2 regions of the Arthrobacter sp. SPT-J7 genome follow, and region 2 is predicted to be linked to the other one. Evidence: riboswitches for the same ligand, from Rfam matches in the RefSeq annotation. Region 2 holds a riboswitch; the other holds the start of a gene.
What was found. Region 2 has a riboswitch for glycine ahead of gcvP (aminomethyl-transferring glycine dehydrogenase). Riboswitches for the same ligand answer to the same signal wherever they lie in the genome.

Region 1 (5,316 bases), on a different contig from region 2:
TACTTCAGCTCCGTCACCACCGAGTGCTGCTCCACAGGGACAAGCTGGAGCAGGATGGCCTCGGCGTTCGGTCCCTGCACGGCGATCAGCGAGGTCTCGGCGGAGACGTCGTTCACGGTCACGTCGAAGGAGGCAGCCCGCCCGGCCAGTGCTGCGCCAACCACCGCAGCGTTGCCGGCATTGGGAACCACCAAGTACTTCTCTTCCCCCAGGCGGTACGTGATGAGGTCGTCGATGATGCCGCCGTCCTCCTGGCAGATCAGCGAGTACTTGGCCTTGCCCACGGCCACCGCAGACAGCTTGCCGGTCAGGGCGTAATCCAGGAAAGCCCCGGCTTCGGGGCCGGTGACCCAGACTTCACCCATGTGGGAGAGGTCGAACAGGCCGGCGGCGTTGCGCACCGCGTGGTGCTCGGCCAGTTCCGAGCTGTACTTCAGGGGCATCTGCCAGCCGCCGAAGTCGGTGAAGGACGCACTGGCGATCTTGTGCTGCTCGTACAGCGCGGTGTAGTTCTCAGTCATCGGAATTCCTTAGTTCTCGAACTCGGAAAGCGGAGGGCAGGAGCAAATCAGGTTCCGGTCGCCTGCCGCGCCGTCGATGCGGCCCACGGGTGGGAAGTACTTGTCCTGCCGGAGCGAAGCCACCGGGAAGGCGGCTTGCTCGCGCGGGTAGGAACGGTTCCAGTCGGAGGAGACGACGGCGGCTGCCGTGTGGGGTGCGTTGCGCAGCGGGGACTTCTCCACCGTGAAGTCGCCGGCGGCTACCTGGTCGATTTCCTGGCGGATGGTGATCATGGCTTCGATGAAGCGGTCGATCTCCGCGAGGTCCTCGGACTCGGTGGGCTCCACCATCAGGGTGCCCGCCACCGGGAAGGACAGCGTGGGGGCGTGGAAGCCGAAGTCGATGAGGCGCTTGGCCACGTCCTCGGCGGTGACGCCGGTCTTGGCGGTCAGGTCGCGCAGGTCCAGGATGCACTCGTGCGCCACCAGGCCGCTCTCCCCCGTGTAAAGAACCGGAAAGTGCTCATCGAGCCGTGCGGCAACGTAGTTCGCAGCCAGGAGTGCGGACCTGGTCGCCTCGGTGAGGCCCTTTCCGCCCATGAGCTTCACGTACGCCCACGAAATCGGCAGCACGCCGGCCGAACCGAAGCGGGAAGCGGAGATCGCCACGCCTTTTTGTCCGGCAGGGCCAGAATCTTGTGCGGCCTTGTTGGCGTCTCCCGGCATAAACGGCGCGAGGTGCGCCTTCGCAGCAACAGGTCCGACGCCGGGTCCACCGCCCCCGTGCGGGATGCAGAATGTCTTGTGCAGGTTCAGGTGGGACACGTCGCCGCCGAACTTGCCCGGCTGTGCCAAACCGACGAGGGCGTTCAGGTTCGCGCCGTCCACGTACACCTGTCCGCCGGCAGCGTGGATGGCATCACAGACCTCGCGCACATCCGAGTCGTACACCCCGTGAGTGGACGGGTAGGTGATCATGATGGCCGAGAGGACGTCCTTGTGGGCCTCGATCTTGGCCTGAAGGTCGGCGTGGTCGATGGTGCCGTCAGCGGCGGTGGCCACCACAACCACCTTCATGCCTGCGAGGACTGCGGACGCGGCGTTGGTGCCGTGAGCGGAGGCCGGGATCAGGCAGACGTTGCGCTGCTGGTCGCCGCGGGAGTGGTGGTAGCCGCGGATCGCCAGCAAACCTGCGAGTTCGCCCTGGGAACCGGCGTTGGGCTGGATGGACACCTGGTCGTAGCCGGTGATTTCGGCGAGGTCGGATTCCAGGCCGGCAATGAGTTCGCGCCAGCCCTCGGTCTGGGAGTCAGGAGCGAAGGGGTGGATCGAGGCGAACTCCGGCCAGGAAATGGCTTCCATCTCGGCCGTGGCATTCAGCTTCATCGTGCAGGAGCCGAGGGGAATCATGGTGCGGTCCAGCGCGAGATCCCGGTCCGAGAGGCGGCGGATGTAGCGCAGCAGCTGGGTTTCGGACCGGTGGGTGTTGAACACCGGGTGCTGCAGATACGTGGAGCTGCGCAGCACGGACTCCGGCAGCCCAAACCCGGCAGCCTCAACAACCGGACCGGCACCAAAGGCGACGGCCACCGCGGAGAGAACCTCCGGCGTCGTGGTTTCATCAACTGACACGCCAACTGTGTCCGCATCGATGAGGCGCAGGTTGATGCCGCCTGCTTCGGCGGCAGTGATGACCTTCGCAGCCTTGCCGGGCACGCGGACGGTGAGGGTGTCGAAGAAGGTGTCGGACACCAGTTCACGGCCTGCGATCCTCAGCGTGGTGGCCAAGGCACGGGCGTTGTTGTGGACGGCTTCGGCGATCGCCTTCAGGCCGTCGGGGCCGTGGTAGACGGCGTAGAAGGACGAGACGATGGCGAGCAGGGCCTGCGCGGTGCAGATGTTGGAGGTGGCCTTCTCGCGGCGGATGTGCTGCTCGCGGGTCTGCAGGGCCAGGCGGTAGGCGGGGACACCGGCGTCGTCCTTGGAAACGCCCACGATGCGGCCCGGGAGGGTGCGTTCCATGCCCTGGCGGACGGCCATGTAGGCGGCGTGCGGTCCCCCAAAGAACAGCGGCACGCCAAAGCGCTGGGTGGAGCCGACGGCGATGTCCGCGCCCTGCTCGCCCGGCGGGGTGATGAGGGTGAGGGCCAGGAGGTCGGCGGCGACGGTGACCAGGGCGCCGCGGTTTTTTGCCTCAGCGATGATTGCGGACTGGTCCCAGACCCGGCCGGAGACGCCGGGCTGCTGGAGAACGACGCCGTTGATGTCGCCGCCGGACAGTCCGTTGGTGAGGTCGGCGATCTCCACCTCGAAGCCGAGGGCTTCGGCGCGGCCAAGCACGATGGCGATGGTCTGCGGGAGGAGGTCGGCGTCGAGGACGGTCTTGCCGTCCCTGGCGGTCTTGGACTTGTTGGCGCGGCGCATCAGCAGCACGGCTTCGGCGACGGCGGTGGCTTCGTCGAGCAGGGACGCGTTGGCCACCGGGAGCGCGGTGAGGTCCTGGACCATGGTCTGGAAGTTCAGCAGCGCTTCGAGCCGGCCCTGCGAGATTTCCGGCTGGTACGGGGTGTACGCGGTGTACCAGGCAGGGGCTTCGAGGATGTTGCGGCGGATCACCGGCGGGGTCACGGTGTCGTGGTAGCCCTGGCCGATCATCTGCACGGCAATTTTGTTCTTGCCGGCAAGCTTGCGCAACTCGGCGAGGACCTGGACTTCGCTCAGGGCGGCCTCGAGGGTGAGGGGCTTGTCCTGGCGGATGGAATCGGGGACCGCGCTGTCGACGAGGCCATCGAGGCTGTCGTAGCCGACGGCCTTCAGCATCGTGTCGACATCGGACTGGCGGCGCGCGCCGATATGGCGGTCCGCGAAGGTGGTTGGGGACGAATGAACCGTCATGAGAGGAACTCCATAATTCAGATGGTGCCTAAGCACCACGTTGATTCGGGTTCCTCCCCGCTCTGTATTGGACCTGAGAGTTTTGCGTTGCCCTGCTGCCGGCAGGACGCCACTTGCACCGTCGGTGAGCCCGGTTGCCCGGACTGCTTTCCAGAGTTGCCTTGCCGCGGCGGTACGTGGGCCTGAGAGATTCCTGGGGAGGATTTGCTCCTACGGCGCCTGCAGAACGTACCGGCAGGACTCTCCCGCCGCAGATCATAAGCACGCGTCACTGGTGGGTGACACGGCTCACACCATACCGGGTTAGGGGGCCGGATGCAAAACGGTCCGCTTTGCAGGCGGGATCACGACGGCGGGAGGAGCCGCCGTCATGCCCTCACCTGAGGACAGGTCGGGGGTTCTTGGTGCTGGCTTTTGTGCCGATGCGGTACCCGGCCCAGAATGCCAGGACGAGCAAACCCGCGACGGCGATTGCCAGGCCTGCCCGCGTCCCTGGCGTAACGAATGCCAAGCCGCTTCCGCTGAAGGGCTCGTTGCTCAGCGGCGCGTAGGCGAACCAGCCAAAGCTGACATTCCGGCTGTTGTTCCACGCGACGAAGCACCCCACCAGCACCACGGCGAGGGCCGCTATCGGCAGGACGGCTTCGCGGAGGCGGGCAAGTTTCGGCGTTTTATGTGCGTCAGGTGTGTTGTTTTCCCCCATGGAGGCGAGTGTAGCGGTGCTGCCAATAGCTGCCCCGCAGCCCGGGACAGACGACGGCGTCGGTGACTAGGCTGGGCGGATGTTGACCATCGGCAGCACCGTTCTTGGCGTCAATGACGTCGCCCACGCTACAGCTTTTTGGCACGCCGCCCTCGGCTACGTCCCCCGTGAGCCCGGCGATGAGAGCTGGGTAATTCTCGTGCCGGCGTCAGGCCCGGGAGCGCAGTTGGCACTCATGCTGAGCCAAACGCCCGTGCAGGACCACCCCCGCATCCACATGGATTTGTATGCGGACGATCAGGCAGCAGAGGTGGAACGTCTGATCTCGCTCGGTGCCCAGAGGGTCGGCTGGGACCTGTATCCGGAGGACTCCGACTTCGTGGTGCTCGCCGATCCGGACGGGAACCGCTTCTGCGTTATTGACCAAAGCCAGCAGTAGCAGTTCCTATGTGACCCTGACGCAATGCCTACCCATGGGGCAGGATGGTGCCAGGGAGGCCGTTATGGATTTTGATGTGCTGGTGATCGGCGCCGGGCCGGCGGGCATGGCCGCAGCAACACGGGCAGCGGAGCTGGGGGCACGCACCGCCGTCGTCGAGCGTGCCCGGTTGGGCGGCACGTGCGTAAACTCGGGTTGTGTGCCCACGCGTGTGCTGGCGAAAACGGCCCGGCTGTACCGGGAAGTGCGCACTGCCCGGGACTACGGGATTGTGGTGCACGAGCCTGCGGTGGACTGGCCGCAACTGGTCCGCCGGGTCCGCGCAACCGTAGACCGCGTGCTGGATGCCAAGGCGTACAGCGGCACTATGCGACAACTGCAGATCACCTTCCTTGAAGGGGAGGCGAAGTTTACCGGGCCGCAGGAAGTGTCGATTGACGGACGAGTGGTCACCGCCGCTTCCATCATCCTGTGCGTAGGCGGCAGTGCACGGAGGCTCCCTATCCCGGGCGCCGACCACGCCGCACTTCCTCACGAAGTATTGGACCTTCCTGAACTTCCCGGCTCCGTCGCCATCATTGGCGGCGGGCACACCGGGGCGCAGCTGGCTACGATCTTCGATGCCCTTGGATCGCAGGTTACCCTTTTGGACCTCGCACCGCGCATCCTCACCACTGAGGATGACGACGTCTCCATGGCGGTCACGGAAGGTTTCCGCTCCCGGGGCGTGCACGTGAACGTCGGCATTCGTGGTGTGGACGGCATTGAGGAGCACGACG
Region 2 (5,316 bases):
TGCCGTCCGGTGCGGTGGCGACCACCACCACCTTCATGCCGGCCAGCACGGCCGAGGCCGCGTTGGTGCCGTGGGCCGAGGCGGGGATCAGGCAGACGTCGCGCTGGTCGTCACCGTTGGCCAGGTGGTAGCGGCGGATGGCGAGCAGGCCGGCGTATTCGCCCTGCGAGCCGGCATTGGGCTGGATGGAAACGCCCGCGTAGCCGGTGATCGCGGCGAGGCGTTCCTCCAGGTCGGCGATCAGTTCGCGCCAGCCGGCCGTCTGGCTGGCGGGAGCGAACGGGTGGATGGAGGCAAATTCCGGCCAGGTCATCGCTTCCATTTCCGCCGTGGCATTCAGCTTCATGGTGCAGGAGCCCAGCGGGATCATGGTCCGGTCCAGCGCCAGATCGCGGTCGGACAGCCGGCGAAGGTAGCGCAGCATCCGGGTCTCCGAGCGGTAGCTGTGGAACACGGGGTGGTCCAGGTAGGACGAGCTGCGCAGCAGGTCTTCCGGCAGCTCAAAGCGCGGCCCGGCAGCGGCCTCGGCAATCTTGCCGGCTGCGTCCTCCACGCCGAACGCCTCCGCAACCAAGGCGAGGTGCTCCGCCGTCGTTGTTTCATCGGTGGAAATGCCCACCTGGTCGGCGTCGATATGGCGCAGGTTCACGCCCTTGGCCTCGGCGGCCGCGACGATCTCCGCGGCCTTGCCCGGCGCCTTGACCGTGAGCGTGTCGAAGAACTGGTCGGCGGCCAGGCTGAAGCCGGCGCCGGTGAGCACCCCGGCGAGGGTGCGGGCGGCCTGGTTGGCGTGCTCCGCGATTGCCTTCAGCCCCTCGGGGCCGTGGTAGACCGCGTACATGCTGGCCACCACGGCGAGCAGCGCCTGCGCGGTGCAGATGTTGGAGGTGGCCTTCTCGCGGCGGATGTGCTGCTCGCGGGTCTGCAGCGCCAGGCGGTAGGCGGGGCGGCCGGCGTCGTCCTTGGAGACACCCACCAGGCGGCCGGGCAGCGAACGCTCAAGTCCCTTGCGCACCGCCATGTAGGCCGCATGCGGGCCGCCGAAGAACAGCGGGACGCCGAAACGCTGGGTATTGCCGACGGCGATGTCCGCCCCCTGCTCGCCCGGCGGCGTGATCAGGGTCAGGGCCAGCAGGTCCGCGGCCACGGTGACCAAGGCGCCGCGTTCCTTGGCCTGCGCGATCACCGGAGCGTGGTCGAAGATCCGGCCGGAGGCTCCCGGCTGCTGCAGCACGATGCCGGAAATGTCGCCCTCAGGCAGCCCGGCGGAAAGATCAGCCACCTCTACCTCGAAGTCCAGCGCCTTGGCCCGGCCCTTGACGACGGCGATGGTCTGCGGCAGCAGGTCCGCGTCCAGCACGGTCTTGCCGGCGGCCTTGGCCTTGTTAGAGCGGCGCATCAACAGCACGGCTTCGGCCACCGCGGTGGCTTCGTCCAGCAGCGAGGCGTTGGCGATCGGCAGTGCGGTCAGGTCCTGCACCATGGTCTGGAAGTTCAGCAGCGCTTCCAGCCGGCCCTGCGAGATCTCCGGCTGGTACGGGGTGTAGGCGGTGTACCAGGCCGGGTCCTCCACGACGTTGCGGCGGATCACTGGCGGAGTGATGGTGTCGTAGTAGCCTTGGCCGATCATCTGCACGGCCATCACGTTCTTGGCAGCCAGGGCCCGCAGGTCGCCTAGGACCTGGGCCTCGCTGCGCGCCTCGGGCAGGGCAAGCGGTTCCTGTTGGCGGATGTCTGCGGGCACCGCAGCGTCCACGAGATCGTCGACACTTGCGTAGCCCAACTGCTTGAGCATGACTTCCGCGTCGTTCCGGCGCGGGCCGATGTGGCGGTCTGCGAAGGAAGTGCTGCCGGGCCGGGTGGCAAGGTTGGCTTTAGCCGTCATTGAGGAACTCCAGTTAATCTCCGCCATGGGGTGGCCATGCCGGTAGTGAAGGGTTCCTCCCCGCTCTGTGGCTGAACCTGAGAGATTCCGCAGGACGGCACGGGAGCCGGTTCCTGCTTGCACCGTCGGTGAGCCGGTCCACGAACGGTCCGGCTGCTTTCCAGAGTTGCCTCTTCGCGGCGGTACAGGGGCCTGAGAGATTCCTGGGGAGGTATTGCTCCTACGGCGCCTGCTGACCTAGTGCTCAGCAGGACTCTCCCGCCGCATGTCGAAGGCTGTATGCAGTTGTTTCTAACTCCTTGAATGGTAGTCGAGCCACCCCCGGGCAACAAGGTGGTGACGGTTCCTAGACTTCGCCGCGGGCGAGCATGCCCTTCACGTACGCGGCCTGGCCGATGTGTTCCATGCAGTCGTCCATCACGCTGACCAACCGGACGCCCAGCTTCACGTGCGGGTCCCACCGGGTGTCGACAATCCGGTCCAGATCGTCCTCGGTGAGTCCGGCCAGGTAGGCCAGCGTGCCGGCATGCACGTCGTCGTAATAGTCGCGGAGCAAGTCGGCCGATTCCACCCGCACCGCCGCGACTTGTTCGGGCGTGTGGCCGAAACCATGGTCCTTCTCGGCCAGCGGCAGGTTGAAGCGCTTCGACCAGCCGGCAAGCCAGTACTGCTGGGTACCGGCGACGTCAGCTATGTGGTCGTCCTGGATGCGGGTCAGGTGCCAGACCAGCCAGCCGATCGAGTTGCTGTCGCCGCCGGGTTGGGCAGCCAACTGGTCGGCGTCCAAGCCTTCCAGCACGTGGTGGACGCGTTCCTGGATCCGCCCGTAGGCATCGGCCAGCAGGTCATTGAACTTCATGGCGCCTCCTCGTGGCGGACTCTGCCGTCAGCCTACCGGCGCCCGGCTGGCCGCGGAACGGGCCGCCGCTTCAGTTCCGGAGGGAATCCTCCAGATACCGGGGGCGCCCCACGATGACCAGGCCGACCGCCAGGAGAAGCAGGGCAGCGCCCAACAGGCCGAAGGACGCACCCCAGCCGCCGCTGACGTCGCGCAGCAGTCCGAAGGCCAGCGGGCCGGCGCAGGCGACGGTGTAGCCGATCCCTTGCGCGAACCCGGACAGCGCTCCGGCGCCGGCGGTGGTTCGGGTGCGGAGGTTGACCAGCAGCAAAGCCAGGGCGAAGGTGCCCTGGCCCAAGCCGGCCAAGGTGATCCAGAGCCAGGTACCGAACGACGGCGAGAGCAGCAGGCCGGCGTACCCGGCCACGTAGAAGCCGATGAAGAGCAGGCCCAGGCCCAGCGGATTGCGCAACCGCGCCGCGATCAGCGGCACCAACAGGCTGGTCGGCAGGGCCAGGATGGCGTAGTAGGCCAGCATGGTGCCGGCCATCGGCGGCAGCATCCCGCTGTCCACCAGCAGCGGCGGGAGCCAGGTAAACATGGCAAAGGTATTGGACGAGGTCCCGGCGAACACCAGGGCCAAACCCCAGGCGAGCGGCGATCGCCAGACGCGCACCGCCGTCGTGCTGGTAGTGGTGGCTGCGGCTGTGGCCGCTCCCCCGTCACCCGGCGCGGGACCGGTTGCACTCGCTCCGCCAACACCCGCCGGGTCCGCCGCGGCATGGCCCAGCGGCGGCCGTGCGCCGTCGCCGTGAGCCGGCTGAAGCGGGTCCAAACCGCCGGGGCGATAGGGCTGCAGCACCAGGCGGGAAATTTTGCGCCGGGAATGCTCCGTCCACGCAGTCACCAGCCACGGCACAAGGGCCGCCACGCTCACGGCCGCCCAGACCCCGATCGAGAAACGCCAGCCGGCAGCCTGCTCAAGCGGCACGGCCAGCAGCGGGCTGAGCGCGGTGCTGACCGCCAGCAGCGTCACGTAGAGCGCCGTGACAAGGCCGATCCGGTCTGGGAAATAACGCTTCACCAGCGGCGGCATCAGGATGTTGCCGATGCCGTAGCCGGCCATGGTCACGCCGGACAGGACCAGGAACGACGGCACGTCGGAGGCCATCGCCCGGCCGAGTTGACCGACCGCGGCCATGAGAATTGCCACCAGCAACAGGTGTTCCAACCCGAGCCTCCGCAGCAGTACCGGCACGGCGAACCCGGCGGCGGCGAAGGCCGCGGTGGGCAGCATGCCCAACACGCCGGTGGAGGCGGTACCGAACGGCAGATCCGCAGCCATGTCTGCCAGCACCGGCGAGACGCCGGAAACGGCCAGCCGCAGGCTCAGCGCGAGCAAGAGGATGCCGGCGAGCACTGTCAGGCGGCCCGCAAACGGGCTGGGCTTCCGGGGTGCCGGGCTGGGGTTGGAGCGGAAGCGGTCCCGCGGTTGGGTATCGGCAGTCTGTTGTGCGGTCGAGGTCAAGCTTGGTCCATGGGGTCGAGCGGCCGGGCGGGGACGGCCGAAGCATTTCGGCCGGGTTTCACCTTATCCCCTCACCGGGCCGCCTCCCGGCAGACCCGCAGACCGGCTACGAACTCTCCGGCGCCAGTTCTTCGGCGAGGATCCAGAACGTCCGGCGGAGCCTTTCCACGGCAGCGTCAGGCTGGCCGCGCTGCAAGTACTGCACCGTCTCGTCCCAGCCGTCGGTCCAGATGGGATAAGCGATGGCATGTTGGAAGAGGTGCAGCCGGGCCAGGGAACGGCCGAGCACATGGGTGTTCACTTCCCGCAGTTCCTGATGGTTGCCTGCCTGCAGGATGATGTCCACCAGGCCGCCGATGGCGCGGTGGGACCCAAGCATGTCTTCGTGCTGCAGGGCGGTCCGCAGATCGTCCGCCAACGTGGCCATTCTGCTGATCTCCTCGGGCGACAACCTCGGGGCAGCTCGTTCAAACAGCGCCACCAGCACCACGCCCATCACGTCCAGGAGCTGGACAGCCTGGTGCCGGCCGAGATGGACGATGCGGTGTTCATGCCCGGTCGCCTCAATCAGACCTTCTTCCGCGAGGGCTGCGACCGCGTCGTGCATCAGAGCGTTTTCGGTGCCAAACCTGCTGGCGAGTCCGGACACGGTCACCGGAGTGCCAGGTGCCAGCCCGCCGGACAGAATCTCGTCCCGTACCCTCTGGACGGCCTTGTCCATCTCTTCCGCCCGATCGGCCGTGCTGCCCACCATGAAGACCTCCTGCCGCGTGGGGTTATGACTGGCGTCACATATAAGTAATGTACGTGAAAAGGTGGATCGGGGTCAGGCCGCTGGCTACTCTAATGAGACCTGCAGCACAGCGTCGTGCGGCAGGTTCTAAACGTGCAGTCAGGAGGTGCCCGGATGAACGCCATGTATGGTGCCCGGATGAACGCCACCTATACTGCGTCTGCCGCGGCCAACAGCAAGAATCCGCATGACTGGGGCCGGGCCATGTCCACCGCGCTGTGCGATCTGGTTCAGCAGCGTGAAACCGACGCCGCAGCGCCCGAGGAGCTGTA

Region 1: another riboswitch for glycine. It lies ahead of gcvP (aminomethyl-transferring glycine dehydrogenase); the one in region 2 lies ahead of gcvP (aminomethyl-transferring glycine dehydrogenase).

The regions. Positions count from the first base shown of each region.
Region 1 is NZ_JBNHFF010000034.1:13,361-18,676, forward strand. Features, by position in the region: gene gcvT (glycine cleavage system aminomethyltransferase GcvT) at 1-521, opposite strand, end outside; gene gcvP (aminomethyl-transferring glycine dehydrogenase) at 531-3,395, opposite strand; glycine riboswitch at 3,448-3,554, opposite strand; glycine riboswitch at 3,556-3,653, opposite strand; gene AC5RWX_RS20435 (hypothetical protein) at 3,772-4,098, opposite strand; gene AC5RWX_RS20440 (VOC family protein) at 4,178-4,537, shown strand; gene AC5RWX_RS20445 (dihydrolipoyl dehydrogenase family protein) at 4,602-5,316, shown strand, end outside.
Region 2 is NZ_JBNHFF010000001.1:572,750-578,065, reverse strand. Features, by position in the region: gene gcvP (aminomethyl-transferring glycine dehydrogenase) at 1-1,885, opposite strand, end outside; glycine riboswitch at 2,056-2,156, opposite strand; gene AC5RWX_RS02700 (mycothiol transferase) at 2,232-2,744, opposite strand; gene AC5RWX_RS02695 (MFS transporter) at 2,815-4,251, opposite strand; gene AC5RWX_RS02690 (GntR family transcriptional regulator) at 4,358-5,005, opposite strand; gene AC5RWX_RS02685 (hypothetical protein) at 5,159-5,316, shown strand, end outside.